3 regions of the Ensifer sp. SL37 genome follow, and region 2 is predicted to be linked to each of the others. Evidence: riboswitches for the same ligand, from Rfam matches in the RefSeq annotation. Region 2 holds a riboswitch; each other region holds the start of a gene.
What was found. Region 2 has a riboswitch for cobalamin ahead of bluB (5,6-dimethylbenzimidazole synthase). Riboswitches for the same ligand answer to the same signal wherever they lie in the genome.

Region 1 (2,262 bases), on a different contig from region 2:
TCTTCCTTCTTCTTCTCGATCGACGCGCGCATGCGGTTCACCGCCTTCACCATCACGAAGATAATCCAGGCAAGGATCAGGAAGTTGATGAGCACGGTGATGAAATTGCCATAGGCAAAGACGGCACCTTGCTGACGGGCAGCGGCGAGAGATGTCGCCGTTACATTCGAAGAGAGCGGCAGGAAATAGTTGGAGAAATCGAAACCTCCGCCGGTCAGCGCTCCGACGATCGGCATCACCAAGTCTTCGACGATCGACGTGACGATCTTGTTGAAGGCGGCGCCAATGATGACACCGACCGCAAGATCTATCACGTTGCCGCGGGCAATAAACTCCTTGAAATCATTCAGCATGCGTCTCTCCGTAATCCCCGTTCAAAAGCTGCTATCGGCGCTCGATACATGGCTGAACCTTGTCCGATGTCACTGCTGTCATCGTCGCGCCCTGGCACCAGAAGCACGTAAAGATCAAGAACCGGCAAGAACACAGGACTTGAATCGCGCCATGCATGCGATGCGTTACATCCATCTATTGCCACGACATCGAGCAACATCCCGATGAACGAAGGACAGTGGAGCACCTGACGCCTTGCTAGCATTGTTTTGAACTAATAATGCAATAAGCACCCGTGACCGGCGGGGAATGCGCCATCTGGTTCAACAAGAATTCCTCTGGCTTTACACCACGCACGGGGTGAAGCACTTCGGCGTTCGAATGCTTAGCCAAGAACCGCTTGCCTACCGCGGCGCCGCCCAAAGTTGCCGTGGGCGGAGTCTAGCGGCTATTGACCCCAACTTCCTCACAGCGCTAAAGACGTGGCACGGAACAGGTTCCGTCGGATCGACGGATGAAAAGGGAACACGGTGAGGACTACCCATCAGGGGCCGAACCCGTGACTGCCCCCCGCAACTGTAACCGCCGAGCTTGCCTCAACGAGCCACTGTGCTTTCCAGCGCGGGAAGGCGAGGCCAAGCGATAACGCGGAAGTCAGGAGACCTGCCTGTTACCGGTCACCCATGCCTGGATACGGGGTTTGTCCAAGGCGCGGCCGTCCGTAGCGGTGACATTGTCAAAACGATGTCGCCGTGGCGCTTGAAGTGCCCGCGGTGCGGTACCGTGGAGGTCATCCTGCCGTGGGGGAAGAGATGAATGTCCGACTGGCGGGGACCTCCCTGCTTGTGCTTGCCTTGGTGCAGCAGGCGCTTGCTGAAGACGAAAAGCCGACGAAACTAGATGCCATCGTCGTCGGGGATGGCCTGACCGACGTCGAACTCAAGAAATCCGGCCGTGCCATCACGGTCATATCCGGCGAACAGATCGAACAGAACCAGATCCGGTTTGTCTCGGATGCGCTCCGGCTTGTCCCCGGGGTCTCCGTGTCGCGGACCGGCACCAATGGCGGCCTGACGCAGGTCCGTATGCGCGGCGCCGAAGGCAACCACGTGCTCGTCATGATTGGCGGCGTCGAGGCCAATGACGACGGGCAGGGCGAGTTCGATTTCGGCAGCCTGATTGCCGACGACATCGAGCGCATAGAGGTCCTGCGCGGCCCGCAAAGCACCTTCTGGGGCGCGAACGCGATGGCCGGTGTGATCAACATCATCACCAAGCGCGGCGAGCGCGGGGCGCCTGTATCGACGGCCCGCACCGAAGTGGGAACCGACGGCACCTGGATGGGGGCGCTCTCAACGCGAGGCGGCGCCGAGAACTACGACTATTCGTTGTCGGGCGCGCTTCGACGGTCGGGCGGCTTCAACATTTCGGACCTCGGCAACGAGGATGACGGCGACCGCAACGGCACGCTCAATGGCAAGTTCAATGTCGACCTCTCACCCGAGACGTCGATCGACGGAACGCTGCGTCACGTCAACCGCCGCACCGACACCGATCCGCAAGACTATGATACGGCTCAGACCTACGACGCCGACGACTACAGCAAGAGCCGCGAATTTTATGGCTCGATCGGCATCACCAACGAGGCGCTTGACGGCGCCCTGACGCAGAAGGCGCGGTTTTCCGGCAACGACATCTACCGGTTCGACCGCACCGAAGCCTCGGGCGATAGTTGGAACGACGGTAACCGCTACAACGCCACCTACCAGGCCTCCTACCGTTTCGAGGATCTGGAAGGCCAGGTGCATCAGTTTACCGGCGGCTATGAATGGCAGCGTGAGATTTTTTCGCCCTCCCACCTGACAGAGACATTCTCGCGCAATTCCCACTCGTTGATAGGCGAGTATCGCGGTGAGTTCCTCGAGCAGT
Region 2 (2,262 bases):
CGATCATCGTCATCGAGACCAAGAAGCCGGAAGCGGCGAGCAATACCGCCAAGGCGCCGGCCGAAGAGCGGCCTTATGATCCGTCGAAGAACAAGGTTCGCGTCGTCGGCCCGACCTACCTGCCGCAGGAAGAAACCGCCATCGACCTCAAGCATCCGAAGGGACCGGCCTATCAGCCGGTCCAGAATTGATCGGACGAGGCCTTACGCCTTCTCCTTGCTGCGTCCCCATCCGTCTTCGAAAACCAGCTCGTCGAGCGGCAGGCGCTGGCGCCAGCCCTTCACGGCGAGTTCCGGCTGCTGATAGAGGCGATCGACATAGCCGAGGCAGAGCCAGGCAACGATCTCGATATGATCTGGGATGCCGAGAATCGCCTTGATCTCGGCCTCGTGGAAAATGCTCACCCAGCCGACGCCCACCCCTTCGGCCCGCGCAGCAAGCCAGAGGTTTTGCACGGCGCAGACGGTGGAATAGACGTCCATCTGCGGATTGTGGGTGCGCCCGAGTACGACGGCACCGCCGCGCGTGCGGTCGCAGGTGACACAGATGCTGAGCGGCGCCTTGCGGATGCCTTCCAGCTTCAGCGCACGGTACTTGGCCTGTTGTTCCGCCTCGAACATCAGCGCGGCCTCGTCATTGGCGCGGCGAAACGCCTGCCAGACGCGCTCACGCGTTTCTTCCGCCCGCACCAGCACGAAGTTCCACGGCTGCATGAAGCCCACGGACGGGGCGCTGTGCGCAGCGGCCAGCAGGCGCAAGATCAGATCATCCGGCAATGGCGCGGGCAGGAATTCATCGCGCACGTCGCGACGTGTCGAGATGGCACGGTAGACGGCCTCCCGCTCTGGCAGCGAAAAGGCACCGGCAGCCGCAAGGCCGCCTTTCGGTTCAGTCAGCATCGTTCGATCCCCAACAATGCGAAAACCTCCCGCCGTCCACGCGGGGTTCGGTCTATCTCGCCAGGCCGGTCTTCTGACTTCGGTTCAACCGATCACCTCGCCTTCCCAGATCGATTGAAGATCCAGTGGCAAAACCTTGAATCAATTCAAGGCTCTCTTAGACGCGATCGTCCCCGTCACAGCGTTGGGCACGTTCCGGAATGACACCGGATTCCCGATTCTCCCGCTCTCGCGGGCACCTGACGACGGCACTAAGTGCACAGCCGTTTGAGAAAGACAAGCGGCGCCAACCCGGTCGAGACATGGCGCGCCACTTTCCGCCGGCTACTTTCGAGCTTAGTCGTTTGCCTCCGCCTCAAAGCGGAGCGACCGGATGCGGCGAACCGTCATAGGCGCCCCAGACCGACTGATCGAAGCAAATCACCGATCCGGTCATCAGCCCGGACTCGGCCGACGACAGATAGGCGCAGGCCCGCGCCACTTCGGCCGGATCGACGAGCCGACCGAAAGGCTGGCCGGCCGCCGCCTTTTCGAGCCAATCGGCAGCCGCGCCATGAAACTCGCGCTGGATGCGGTCTTCGCCTTCGGACGCCATCCAGCCGATATTCAGCCCGTTGACGCGAATGCGGTTGCGAAGAAGCGCATAAGCCGTGTTTTTGGTCAGCGTTTCGAGGGCGCCTTTCGACGAACAATAGGCGGCAATGAACGGCTGGCCGGCCATCGCCGACATCGAGCCGATGTTGACGATCGTGCCCTCGGTCTTCTCCCGCCGCATGATCTTCACCGCCTCCTGCATCAGGAAGAACGGCGCGCGCACATTGATCGCGAACATGCGGTCGAAGAGTTCGGGCGTGGTATCGAGGATCGTGCCACGGTCGGTAATAGCTGCGGCGTTGACCAGCGCATCGACCCGGCCGAATTCCGCGTCGCAAGCGGCGACCACCTTGCGGGCGTCCTCTACTTTTTCCAGATCGGCCTCGACATAGACGACTTTCGCGCCACTTGCCTTGCCGATCTGCTCGGCCTTCGCCCGCCCCTTGGCGGCGTTGCGGCCGCAGATGACGATGCCTTCAGCGCCGCGTTCGGCGAAAAGGCCAGCAATCGTCGCGCCCAGTCCCTGCGTACCACCGGTGACGATGGCGATCTTGCCTTGCAATTGTCCACTCATCGAATTCCTCCCTCGGAAATGATCGTTTGAAACGGCTGCGGCTCCCGGCTGAAACACACCGGGAGCCTGTCAAATTGTAACTCGCTCGTCAGCTCAGCTTGCGCTTCGCCTGCGCCTCCAGCACCGAGAGAAACTCTTGTTCGCCCGTCCCCGCAGTGAGAGCCTCGCGCATCAACTGCGCCTGCGTCTTCGGCG
Region 3 (2,262 bases), 2.8 Mb from region 2:
GCGTCTCGTCGCCCAGGTTGCAGAAGAAGTTGGCGAAGTAGAAGGACCAGGTGATGTCCTTGGAGGGAGTAACCGGCGTACGCGCCGCCGTCACGTGACAGTAGCCGAGATGCGGCCGGCCGACGAGAGTGCGGTGGAAGATCATCTTCGGGAACTGGATCGAGGTGTGGAACCCGTTGATCCGCTTATGGGTCGTGTCGCCGGCGGTGCTGAGCTTCTTGCCCGTCCTGTCTGCGACTTCCTCATAGCTCAAATACCTGCGTTCGCTCGGCAACCATTGCCTGCGGTTGATCCGGCCCGTGCGCAGGAATTCGGTATGAACCGCCACCTTCGGCGGGATTGTCGGCAGCTTTTCGGCTGCCGCGTCGTAGTATCTCAACTTTGCCATGATCGTCAGCGCGCCATCTGCCTGCCTGCAGGACCTCTCTCGTCCGCCGGCTAGGCTAGCGGCTCATGGTTAATGAATGATTTCCCCCTGGCTGCATCATTAGCGTTCTCTATCTGACGCGATGTCGCAAACGGGCGAAACCCTCCCGCATCTGCGCCGACCGCGCCGCAAAAGTCGGCAAATGCCCAAGATGTGATCTATCTATATGTTTGCAATGTAAAAATTCTAAGACGGTGGCCTTTTGTGGCGGTTTTTTCCGTGTCGTCATTCTGGAATTGGATGTCGCTATCGGGCAGCTGCCAAGGCGACTTCCGCGATTACATATCCTTACTCAAGGTGCCGTCTTCGAAGGGAAGATGGAGAATTGGGAAGCCGGTCAAATCCCGGCGCTGCCCCCGCAACGGTGGTGGAGCGAAAGCCTCGGCAAAGGCCACTGGACGGTTCGTCCGGGAAGGCGCCGGGCAGGTCCGAAAGGACGGCTCCTGAGCCCGGAAACCAGCCTTGACGGACATAACCGTAACGGGTTGCGGCGGGCAGCCGGATCGGAGCCTCAAACGCATGGGTGTGCGCCCGTGCGGGTTCCTGTCCTGCCTCTCCGAAACATGGCGCATGAGGACAGGACATGGACACCAGAAACGATATGCTTCGAAAGCTGAAGGGCAGGCGGGACGGCTACAGCCTCGACCGGGCCTTTTACATCGATCCCGACTACTACAGGCAGGATCTGGAAAACATCTGGTACAAGGATTGGCTGTTCATCGGCCATGACTGCGAGATCCCGCGGGCCGGCAATTACTTCACCGTCCAGGTCGGCGACTACCCCGTTGTCATCACCCGCGACCGCCAGGGCGCCATCCGGGCGCTGCACAATTCCTGCCGCCACCGCGGCTCGCGCGTCTGCACGCAGGCGAAAGGCTCGTCGGCAAAGCTTGTCTGTCCCTATCACCAGTGGACCTACGAACTCGATGGCTCGCTGCTCTTCGCCCGGCAGATGGGAGAGGATTTCGACAAGGCCGCCCACAGTCTGAAGCCGATCCATTGCGAAACGGTCGGCGGCTACATCTTCATCAACCTGTCGGAAAAGCCGATGGATTTCACGGCGTTCCGCGACATGGCCTTGCCCTATCTCGCGCCGCATCGGCTCGGCGAAACCAAGGTCGCGTTCGAAAGCACCATCATCGAGAAGGGCAACTGGAAGCTCGTCTGGGAAAACAACCGCGAATGCTACCATTGCGCCGCCAATCATCCGGAACTCTGCCGCACCTATCCTGAGGCGCCGACGGCGACCGGGGTGCAGGGCGCCAAGGATGATCCTGTGATCGCCGAACATTGGGCGAAGTGCGAGGCCGAGGGCCTGCCGAGCGAATTTAAGATGTCGCCGACCGGTCAGTTCCGCGCCGCCCGCATGCCGCTTGTCGACAATGCCGAAAGCTACACCATGTCGGGCGCCCGCGCCGTCAGGCGGGCCCTGTCCGCCGACGTCTCCCAGAGCCAGATCGGCACGCTCTTGATGTTCCACTATCCCACCACCTGGAACCATGTGCTCGCCGACCACGCCATCACCTTCCGGGTGCTGCCGCTCGGGCCCGAACTGACGCAGGTGACGACGAAGTGGCTCGTCAACAAGGATGCGGTCGAAGGCGTCGACTACAATCTAGAAGAACTGACGCATGTCTGGACCGAGACCAACGACCAGGACCGTCAGATCGTCGAGGAAAATGCCTTCGGCATCCGCTCACCGGCCTATGAGCCCGGTCCCTATTCGCCCGAGCACGAGGGTGGCGTGATGCAGTTCGTCGAGTGGTACTGCAAGTTCATGGAGCAGCGCCTTGCCGGCGACGCGGCTCCGCTTTCAAGGGTCGCCTGACATGCAG

Region 1: linked by a shared signal. The riboswitch ahead of OVA00_RS09960 (TonB-dependent receptor plug domain-containing protein) and the one ahead of bluB (5,6-dimethylbenzimidazole synthase) in region 2 are both predicted to bind cobalamin.
Region 3: linked by a shared signal. The riboswitch ahead of OVA00_RS14990 (aromatic ring-hydroxylating oxygenase subunit alpha) and the one ahead of bluB (5,6-dimethylbenzimidazole synthase) in region 2 are both predicted to bind cobalamin.

What each region holds. Positions count from the first base shown of each region.
Region 1 is NZ_JAPPRN010000002.1:434,649-436,910, reverse strand. It holds gene mscL (large conductance mechanosensitive channel protein MscL) at 1-353, opposite strand, end outside; cobalamin riboswitch at 811-1,018, shown strand; gene OVA00_RS09960 (TonB-dependent receptor plug domain-containing protein) at 1,146-2,262, shown strand, end outside.
Region 2 is NZ_JAPPRN010000006.1:3,411,606-3,413,867, reverse strand. It holds gene OVA00_RS28855 (DUF2865 domain-containing protein) at 1-191, shown strand, start outside; gene bluB (5,6-dimethylbenzimidazole synthase) at 204-899, opposite strand; cobalamin riboswitch at 946-1,157, opposite strand; gene OVA00_RS28845 (SDR family oxidoreductase) at 1,255-2,067, opposite strand; gene OVA00_RS28840 (phytanoyl-CoA dioxygenase family protein) at 2,156-2,262, opposite strand, start outside.
Region 3 is NZ_JAPPRN010000006.1:571,915-574,176, reverse strand. It holds gene OVA00_RS14995 (DUF6656 family protein) at 1-388, opposite strand, end outside; cobalamin riboswitch at 706-906, shown strand; gene OVA00_RS14990 (aromatic ring-hydroxylating oxygenase subunit alpha) at 1,011-2,255, shown strand; gene OVA00_RS14985 (hybrid-cluster NAD(P)-dependent oxidoreductase) at 2,257-2,262, shown strand, end outside.